DNA from 3 places in the Arthrobacter sp. FW306-1B-G06A genome. Region 2 is predicted to be linked to each of the others. Evidence: riboswitches for the same ligand, from Rfam matches in the RefSeq annotation. Region 2 holds a riboswitch; each other region holds the start of a gene.
What was found. Region 2 has a riboswitch for S-adenosylmethionine ahead of AC3WJM_RS15020 (DUF1737 domain-containing protein). Riboswitches for the same ligand answer to the same signal wherever they lie in the genome.
Positions count from the first base shown of each region.

Region 1: linked by a shared signal. The riboswitch ahead of metX (homoserine O-acetyltransferase MetX) and the one ahead of AC3WJM_RS15020 (DUF1737 domain-containing protein) in region 2 are both predicted to bind S-adenosylmethionine.
Region 3: linked by a shared signal. The riboswitch ahead of AC3WJM_RS14065 (hypothetical protein) and the one ahead of AC3WJM_RS15020 (DUF1737 domain-containing protein) in region 2 are both predicted to bind S-adenosylmethionine.

Region 1 covers NZ_JBYSXB010000013.1:17,346-20,614, reverse strand. Annotated here, with positions in the region: gene AC3WJM_RS08920 (S8 family peptidase) at 1-1,675, opposite strand, end outside; SAM riboswitch class IV at 1,891-2,006, shown strand; gene metX (homoserine O-acetyltransferase MetX) at 2,020-3,141, shown strand; gene AC3WJM_RS08910 (hypothetical protein) at 3,143-3,269, opposite strand, start outside.
Region 2 covers NZ_JBYSXB010000028.1:23,644-26,912, forward strand. Annotated here, with positions in the region: gene AC3WJM_RS15010 (O-succinylhomoserine sulfhydrylase) at 1-712, opposite strand, end outside; gene AC3WJM_RS15015 (rhodanese-like domain-containing protein) at 713-1,123, opposite strand; gene AC3WJM_RS15020 (DUF1737 domain-containing protein) at 1,120-1,377, opposite strand; SAM riboswitch class IV at 1,388-1,500, opposite strand; gene AC3WJM_RS15025 (hypothetical protein) at 1,605-1,964, opposite strand; gene AC3WJM_RS15030 (Lrp/AsnC family transcriptional regulator) at 2,020-2,451, shown strand; gene ocd (ornithine cyclodeaminase) at 2,611-3,269, shown strand, end outside.
Region 3 covers NZ_JBYSXB010000025.1:38,145-41,413, reverse strand. Annotated here, with positions in the region: gene AC3WJM_RS14075 (VIT1/CCC1 transporter family protein) at 1-814, opposite strand, end outside; gene AC3WJM_RS14070 (hypothetical protein) at 1,163-1,351, shown strand; gene AC3WJM_RS14065 (hypothetical protein) at 1,376-1,696, opposite strand; SAM riboswitch class IV at 1,711-1,830, opposite strand; gene AC3WJM_RS14060 (sodium:solute symporter family protein) at 1,912-3,269, opposite strand, start outside.

The sequences.
Region 1 (3,269 bases), on a different contig from region 2:
GGGTAACGGGTCCGCCGACGCCGCCGGTGCCGTCACGGGTATCCAGCTGCCGGAACGGGGCCTGGGCGGAGAACGTCCCGGGAGCGGGCGACGCGCCAGGCGTGAGGGAGTAACCGGTGATGTCGGCGATGAGCTGGACCGTGCCGTTGGAGCTGTTCGTGAAGGAAATCGTGCCATCGGACCCCACCGGCGTGATCGCGAAATTCGGGACGATCTGCCCTGGGGCAAAATTCAGGTTCGAGGTCGCCGGACGATTTGTTCCGCCGGCGTACGCGGTGATGAAGCCGTTCGACGTCGGGTTGGCCACCGTGATGTTCATTGCGACAGCGGAAACTCCGGTCGCCGGGAGGCCGCCGCGTCCCGCAACCTTGACGCTGATCGTCTGTCCGGGGGCGACCGGCCCGTTGACGCCACCGGTCCCGTCCCGCGTGTCAAGCTGCCTGCAGGGGGTTGTAGCCGCAAATCCGCCCAACGGGTCTTGCGACGGCGAAAAGAGCGACGGGCTGACGTACAGCAGCCGGTTAGGCATGCAGTTTCCGGTCGACTGGACTATTCCGGCTGTTGCGCCGACGGTCAACGTTGCCGAGACCTGCGCGGGGCTCCACGAGGGATGCATGGCGAGGAGCATCGCGGCCGCTCCTGCCGCATGCGGAGAGGCCATCGAGGTTCCGTTCAGGACAGCCGTTGCGGTATTTGACGTCTGCCAATCCGAGGTGATCTGGACTCCTGGTGCGTACAGGTCGACGCAGGGACCGTAGTTGGAGAACGATGCCTGCCGGTCGAAGCTGTCGCTCGCGGCCACCGTGATCGCGGCAGGCACTCGGCTGGGGGACAGCGTGCACGCGTCCGTGCTGGAATTGCCGGCCGCCAAGGTGACGGTAATGCCGTTATTGATCGCGCCCTGGACAGCGTCGTCCAGGCTCTGGTTCGCAGGTCCGGAGAGGCTGAGGTTGGCGACGGCGGGTTGGCCGGGCTGGTGCTGCTGGACCATCCAATCGAGGCCGGCTATGACGTCGGAGGAGTATCCCGTACCGTCGCAACCAAGGACCCGCACCGGCACGATGGTTGCCGACTTGGCCATGCCGTAGGTGCTGCCGGCCGTGATGCCTGCTACGTGCGTCCCGTGGCCGGCGTCGGGCATTGCCGGATCGGTGCAGGGGGCATTGGCGGGCTGCCCCGAGAAGGCACTCCACCCCGCGGTCACCCGACCGCCGAAGTCCACATGGGTGCCAAGCACCCCGTTGTCCACAATGTAGACCTGAACCCCGGCGCCGCTCGAAGGCGGGGTGTAGCTCCCGGACAAAGGGAGGGTGCGCTGATCGGTCCGGTCGAGGTTCCAGGGTGCCGGCGCTTGGGTGTCCGAAATCCGAACCGGTGTGTCCCGCTCGACCGATGCCACGTGGCTCGACTTCGCCAACGCAGCGGCCTTCGCTGGCGTCGCCGTGACGACCGCGGCCTTCACGGCATGCGTGAACGTTTTGTCCACCGAGACTCCCTGCGAGCGCAGCTCCGCGGTCTTCCCGTCAACGTCGGTGCCTTCGGCGTAGTGGACCACGTATCTGTCTTCGCGTGCTGCCGGAGTCGTGTCGGCGTGCGCCGGCAGCGGCACTCCCACGGTGAAACCTGATACCAGCAAGAACAGGGCTATTGGAACGACGCCGGATGGCTTTTTCACGAGCTTCAATCTTCCTGTGACGCACAGTGGCGGCGGAGACATCCGAAGGATGCAGACTGCTGCGCCCAATTCTATCTCCAGTCACACAGGCATCACCCGTCTCTTCAATTTCAGACATCCACAACCCCGGCTTCGTGAACAAAACGCGGCCAAGTGTCACAAAGCTGTCATAATCTTCGTCAGAAGGGGTCCGGTTTTCCTAGACTCTTCCCATAGGTCATGAGTGCCAGCGACAGCCCCGGCTTGCTGGCCGGCAACCCTCCTTTCGCGGCGGGGTGCCCCGGGTGAAGACCTGGCCCTTCGCTGTGTTGGCGGCGGGCAAGCGCGATGTGAGGTGTCGACGAATGACAATTGCTGCAACAGCCATACCCCTTTCAGGTACCCAGGACGGAACCCTCAAGTATGTTTCCGTAGGAGGGCTCGAACTGGAGGCCGGGGGTTTCCTCCCTGAGGTCGTCCTTGCGTACGAGACCTGGGGCCGGCTCAACGCCGACGCTTCCAACGCCGTCCTCGTGGAGCATGCACTGACCGGCAGCACCCATGTGGCCCGTGGCGAGAGCGACGAAGAAGGCTGGTGGGAGCAACTCGTTGGTCCCGGCGCCACCATCGACACGGACCGCTACTTCGTGGTCTCCGTCAACATCGTGGGAGGCTGCTACGGCAGCACCGGGCCGTCGTCGAGCGCTCCTGACGGCAAGCCGTGGGGCTCCCGCTTCCCGCTTGTGACCTTGCGGGACAGCACTGTAGCCGAAGCCCGGCTGGCCGACGCCTTGGGGATCCACAGCTGGCACACCGTGGTGGGCGGGTCCATGGGCGGTGCCCGCGCACTGGAATGGGCCGTCAGCTATCCGGACCGCGTCAAGCGATGTGCCGTGATTTCGATCGGGGCGTACAGCACTGCCGAACAGATTGCGTTCGCGCAGGCCCAGACGCTCGCCATCCGGCAGGACGCCGACTTCAAGGGCGGCGACTACTATGGCCAGGCCGCGCCCGAGGCGGGGCTGGCCCTCGCCCGGCGGATCGCCCACATCACCTACCGTTCGGCGGATGAACTGGACTTCCGCTTCGGCAGGAACGCCCAAGGCGGCGAGGCGCCCCTGCAGGCTGCGGCCTTAGGGGACCGGGGCCGCTACCAGGTGGAGAGCTACCTCGACCACCAGGGACGAAAGCTGGTCCAGCGCTTCGACGCCAACAGCTACATCGCCATCACCGAGGCGCTCATGAGCCACGACATCACTCGCGGCCGGGGCTCGTTGGAGGACGCGTTGTCCGTGGCCACGGCGAAGTTCTTCGTTGCCTCGGTGGACTCGGACCGGCTCTATTTCCCGGAACAATCGCACGAGCTGGCCAAGGCCTTGCCCGGAGAAGTCCCCGTTCATGTGATCGAGGCGCCCATCGGGCACGACGGTTTCCTCACCGAGATCGGCCAGCTCGGCCCCCAGCTGCGGGAGGCGTTCTTCGGCTGAATCAGCCGTTCATGATCTCCTGGCGGAGCTTCATGTAGTCCTCCATGGCAATTTTCCCGTCGCTGTACTCCTGGTCGAGTTCGGCCAGTTTCCGTGCCCGGTAGCCTTGCGGCGCGCTGTCCGGCTGG
Region 2 (3,269 bases):
GCTTGACGGGACCGTCGATGAACTCCTTGGTGCCCAGGATCGCTCCGCCGAGGACCCGGCCCTGGCCGTCGATGTGCTTGGTGCCCGAGTAGACAATCACGTCTGCTCCGAGATCGCCGCAGCGCTGCAGGAGGGGGGTGGCGAAGACGTTGTCGACGACCACCGTGGCGCCGGCCGCGTGGGCCAGCTCGCTCACCGCGGCGATGTCCACGATTTCCTGCATGGGGTTCGACGGCGACTCGAAGAACACTGCCGTTGTCGGCTCGGACAGGGCAGCACGCCACTGGTCCAAGTCAGGCCCGTCGACGAATACGGTCTCGACGCCCCAGCGCGGCAGGATCTCATTGAGGATGACGAAACAGGAGCCGAAGAGCGAGCGGGCGGCAACTACGCGGTCACCGGCAGCAAGCAACGCACCGAGGGCGGTGAAGACAGCGGACATGCCCGACGCCGTCGCGAAGCACGCTTCGGTGCCTTCGAGCAGGCGGAGGCGCTCCTGGAAGGTAGCTACGGAGGGGTTGCCGTAACGGGAGTAGACGAAGCGTTCGTCCTCGCCCGTAAATGCTCGCTCGGCGGCTGCGGCGGACTCGTAGACGAAGCCGGAGTTCAGGAAGACGGCCTCGGACGTTTCCTGGAAGTTGGTACGGTCAAGACCGCCGCGGACGGCCTGGGTGTCAGGGCTCCAGCTGGCGGCGTCAGGATTGAAAGTCACTTAGATGTTCCCCAGGTTCGTCGGAAGTCCACGGTTTTTCCAGCCGTTCACGGTTCGCTCGCCGTAGCGGTCCGGCTCGCCCTCAAAGCCCTCGAGGACGTTGTAGGAGGTGTAGCCGGCCTGGGTGGCGGCAATCGCGGCGGCGATGGAGCGCTGTCCGGAGCGGCAGAGGAAAACCAGTTCGGTGCCGTCCGCCTCCGGGGCCTGCTGCGTCAACTCTTCGATGAAACGGGTGTTGGGGATGCCTCCGGCCAGGTTCCACTGGATGAACAGGGGATCGTTCTCGGTGGCTTTGGTGTCCGGGATGCCGATGTGTGCCCACTCGCCTTCGGTGCGGACGTCCACCAGGATGGCGCCCTGCTCGAGCTTGGCCCAGGCGTCGTGCGGGCTGAGGTCGCCTGCGTAGCTCATGCGTGGCCCTCGCCGTCGAACTCTTCATCCAGCTGGTCCACCGCATTGGCAACGGCGGCATCTGCGCTCGCGATTGCCGCGGGCAGGACGATGGCCTGTGCCACGATTACGTCCGTGCCGTTGAAGGTCGCGGCCGGGCTGCCGTGCAACACGTATCCCTCCGCGAGGGCGGTGGAGATCCGCTCGCAGAATTCCTTGGTGTCAGGGCCCGTGATGAGACGGTACGAGAGTTTTTCTTCGGTGGGTTCAGGCATTGGTGCTCCTCAGTCACGCTTGCAGTTCGAAAGTGTCGATACGCCGAGTAGTCACCTGAGGCACCCCGCCGGAGAGAGGGTTGCCGACCAGCAAGTCAGGGCTTCGCGCTGGTGCTCATTACTCAAGAAGAAAAATAACATCCACGACGGCGGCCTGCATCACCGGCCGACGTCATGTTCCGTAACCGGACGGCAGCCAGGCTGGCGAGGGCTGGGGTGCCAGCGTCCTAGGACTCGGTTTCATTGGGCAGCGGTTCCAGGCTGGCCTGGATCCGGGGTGGAATGGCGTCGAACCGCGATGCTACTGCCGTAGGGGAGTGATGAAAAGTGGAACCTTGATGCTTCCGGATTTCCAGCAGTTCGTGGACGGATATCCCGGTGGCCGTGGCGAGTGCATGCAGCGAGAGGCTGTTGTGATGAGCCAATGCAAAAACCACACCCGACAAGGCTTCGAAACCTTCTGTCTCGTAGATTTCCTTCACCAGGTTGGACATGCCATTTGCATCATCGATTGATCCCGCTGACGCACCAGTCGCCATGGCCGTCAGGGACCATGCAGCAGAGTCGGGGCTGATGTAGATGCTCATGTCGATACCCTACGGACTCAGGCCCGCTTGGGGAATGGGCGATACGTTTATCTTTATGGCAGCACTCACCGACCTTGACCGCCAGCTCCTCTCCGCTCTCCGGGAGGACGGCAGGGCCTCCGTGGCGAGCCTTGCGCGCAAGCTGGGCGTTGCTCGGGCCACCGTGAATAGCCGGCTTGAGCGTCTTGTCTCCTCGGGGACCATCGTTGGCTTCACCGCGAGGGTGCGCGACGAGGTGGATCCACTTGCGATCCGGGCCATTGCGCTCATTGCCGTGGAGGGAAGGTCGGCGGACAAGGTCATTCGCCAACTCCGCGGACTTCCCGAGATTTGGGCGCTACACACCACGAACGGCGGTTGGGATCTCGTGGCCGAGTTGCGCACGGAAAGCCTCAGCGACTTTGACCAGGTGTTGGGCAGGATCCGCGGGATCGAGGGGATCGTCAATAGCGAGACGAGCCTGCTGCTCAGTTCCGTCCTGCGATAGTCGCTTTTATGACGGACGCCTGCCGTTGATCATTGTGTGCATAAGCAGTCATCATTTTGTGCATGTTTTCAATGAAAAGTACGTACTTTGGCAATTGTGGATGCATATCGCCGCTCCGTAGCCTCGTAGCAACAGTGCTTATGAGGGAAAGGAGCGCACATGACGCGCTTTGTCGATGTCCGCAATATGGTTCGTTGGACGGCCGGACGGGGCCCGGAGACCATCATCTCGGAGATGATGCAGTACCTGGAAGACGACTTCCGGCGGTGGGAATCTTTTGACAAGACTCCGCGGGTGGCAAGCCACACGCCATTTGGCGTCATCGAGCTGATGCCCACCAGCGACCAGGAAACCTACGGCTTCAAGTATGTAAACGGACACCCCTCGAATCCCGCGCGCGGCTTCCAGACCGTGACAGCTTTCGGTGTCCTGTCCGACGTCCACAACGGCTACCCGACGTTCCTTGCGGAGATGACAGTTCTGACAGCGTTGCGGACGGCGGCCACGTCCGGGATGGTCGCAAAGAGACTTGCGCGCCGCGATGCCCGGATCATGGCGATGATCGGAACCGGAACCCAATCCGAATTTCAGGCGCTGGCCTTCCGGGCGGCCCTGGGTATAAACAGTGTGAGGATCTGGGACACGGCCCCGGCAGCGATGGAGAAGTTCGTCCGGAACATGGCTCCCCTCGGCTTCGAGATCACCATCGCAGGCTCAGCGGCCCATGCAGTGGAGGGAGCCGACGTCGTCACCACGTGCACGGCGGACAAGGCCAACGCCACCATCCTGACGGCAGACCAGGTTTCGCCCGGAGTCCA
Region 3 (3,269 bases), on a different contig from region 2:
TGACGGTTTCTTCCACTTCGGGGTGCAGGGAGAGGCTGGGATCGCAATCGCAGCTGTAGACGCCCATGCGTTCAGCGGCCCGGTGTTCGGCGGCTTCGCGGGACATGCCCCGGGCCAGATACACGAGGACCAGCTCGTTGTGCTCGATGTCCAGGGCCGGGGCTGCGGTCAGCGTGGCCTGGGTGGGGCGGGTGGCCTTGAGGAGCTCGAGCTGCGAGCGGACAGAGACATATTCGCCGGCACCCATGGACAGCGCGCCTGCCAGCAGGCCTGCGATGCCGCTGAACAGGACCACAGTGGCGGGGACGCCGGTGGCCGCCATGCCCATTACGAGTGAGAGGTTGCTGACAAGGCCGTCGTTGGCGCCGAATACGGCCGCGCGGAAAGTGCCGGACAACCTGTTGCGGCCGCGCGTCGCCAGGCCGCGGACTACTTCCTCGTGGATCTGTTCGTCAGCCGCCATGGCGCGGGTCGCTGCTGGATCCTTGGCGTAAGGCGAGCGGCCTTCAGCCCTTTGGGCGAGGGCCAGCACGAACACTGATCCAAAGTTCCGGGCGAGGAAGCCGAGCATTTGGCTTCGGATCGAGGCCGCCTTCGGCATGCCGGCATGTTCCCCGAGGAGCTTGAGCCAGTGTGCCTCGTGGCGGCCCTCGGCCTCTGCGAGTGCCAACAGGATTTCGCGTTCCTCGCCGTCGCGGCGCTGCGCCAGTTGGCGGTACACGGCGGCCTCGGCCCGCTCGTCCGCCAAGTACTGACGCCAGCGCTTGATGTCCGACGACGACGGGGGAGTCTTGGGGGCCGCTTCATCTTGCAATGGACTGCTTTGGTCCGAGGGATTGTCGGGATGCGCGTTGTCTGGATCTGTCGGGTTCTGTGGATCTGCGTGCGGGTGCACCGGGACTCCTGGGTTGCTGGGGCGGGCTTCATCGCCTCATTGCGGCTCCACTCTATCGCCAATTTCCGCGGTTTTTCGGCTGGCAATCCTCACTGGACGTTTTAGGCGCGCCTCAAAAACGGGAGGCTCCCGGGAGGCCTTGACCGCGGCTGGGGGCAGTGCTGGGATGGATGGACAGGGTCCACGAATTGGCGGGGTAGCGTGGTGACCGGCTGCCTCATGTGCCTGTGCGATGGGCTCAGCGGCACGTCGAACGGAGGTTGCACCATGGACAGCACCGAAACCCACGCCCGCCACCCCGACCGTCCCACGGTCGAGGCCGATCCCGCCTACGACTACAGCGAAGACCTTGAGGTGGACGAGGACTGGGAGGAACAATCCGAGGTCCTCGACGACGACGAACGGGTGGTTCCGCTCGACGCAGAGGAACACCGCGAGGACGAAGAGTTCGAATAGCCCCGGGCTCGCTAAACCCCGGAGCTAAAACGCGCTCAGGATGAAGTGCCTCTGCACGCCTGCCCGGTGCCCGGTTGCCGCCACCGTCAGGGTGAGTTTCCGTGTGGCGGGGAACCAGCGGGCGGGCTGGACCGCTTTTGAAAGGGCTTGGGTGATGAGCCGCGGCTCATGGTGCCAATAGCGTTCCAGGTTTCCGTCCACGACGAACGTGACGGAGCCTTGGGAGAGGTCGACGCCGGGAATCACCCGGACGAATTCGTCCACCCGGCGGGGGCGGGGCGACAAGAGGGTGCTGGGCTGGGTGGTGCGGTCGGCTATGGCGGTGGCGCCGTTTTCGAAAGGCATGGCCTTCTCCTGTGGAGTTGCTCTTGCCCGTTCGGTTGTCTCTGGTCCGAGCCGGGCCGCTTCTTCATCCGAACCACCCGTGAACATGGGGTTGGCGTGTGGCAAGTCGGAGCTTGGCGCCACATCTCTTGAAGCTCTTCCTACTGTACATGCGACGGCGGCGCCGCACCCCGGAAAAAGGTGAGGCGCCGCCGTCGTACTTGACTCTGTGAAACTTAGTGGCTGGCCACCGGGTGGGCCTCCAGCGGGAGTTCCTCGGTGACTCCTCCGGCGACGCGACGGTCCCATGCTTCGCGGACCTGGGGCTCCGTGGGAGGCGTCAGCAGCGAGACCACGACGTACACCAGCAACGAGGCTCCGAGGCCCCAATAGATGGGATCGTTGGCGTAGACGCCGTCTTCGCTGGGGATGATTCCCGTGGCATAGGCGATCAGCAGGGCCAGGGTCAGTACGGACCCCACGGCCATGGACCAGGCCGCGGCAATACCGGTGCCCCGCTTCCAGACCAGGCCGCCCAGGATGGCAACCAGCAGGCCGCCCACCAGGATGTCGTAGGCGATGGTCAGGGCGACCACGACGTCTTGCGCCGCCATGGATATCAACACGGCCACGATGCCCAGTCCGAGGACCCAGTAGCGGTTGGCCTTGACGTCGTGCTCGGGGTTCTCGGTGTCGTCGGTGTTGACGGTCTTGCCGAACCAGCTGGCCACGAACGGGACCACGTCGGCGCGGGCAACGGTGGCCGCGGCGATGAGGGCTCCGGAAGCCGTGGACATCATGGCCGCGACTGCTGCGGCCATCACGAGGCCGCCGATGCCGATCGGCAGGATGTGCGTGGCAACCTCGGCGTAGACGACGTCCTTGCCGAGGGCCTTCACGTCGATGTTGGGCAGTGCCACGCGGGCGGCAAGGCCGATCAATGCGCCGGCGACGCCGTACAGGACGCAGTAGATACCCGCGGTGGCACCGCCCCAACGGGCCACCTTGGGAGTCTTGGCGGTGAAGACGCGCTGCCAGATGTCCTGGCCGATCAGCAGGCCCAGGGTGTAGACCACGAAGTACGTGATGATGGTTTGTGCTCCGATGCCGTCCAACTGGAAGAAGCTGGCGTCAACGCGGGCACGGATGCCATCGAAGCCGCCTGCGGCGTTCAGGACGAACGGGAGCATGAGGAAGAAGATGCCCACGGTCTTGATGATGAACTGCACCTGGTCGGCGAGGGTGATGGACCACATGCCGCCGATCGTTGAGTAGACCAGGACGATTGCGCCGCCGACGGCGATGGCGAGCCAGCGCTCCCAGCCGAAGAGGACAACGAAGATGGTGGCGTAGGCGCCCGTGGACGTGGCGCACAGCATCAGGGTGTAGGCGAGCATGACGATGCCGGAAGTCTGTGTGGCGCGCTGTCCGTAACGCAGGCTCAGCATCTGGGAGACCGTGTAGATCTTCAGCCGCTGGATGGTGCCGGCGAAAAGCAGGCTCAGGAGGAGCACGCCCGAACCGATCGCGACAACCAGCCACATGCCGGAGACGCCGAACTTGTAGCCGAGGCCGACGCCGCCAACCGTCGATG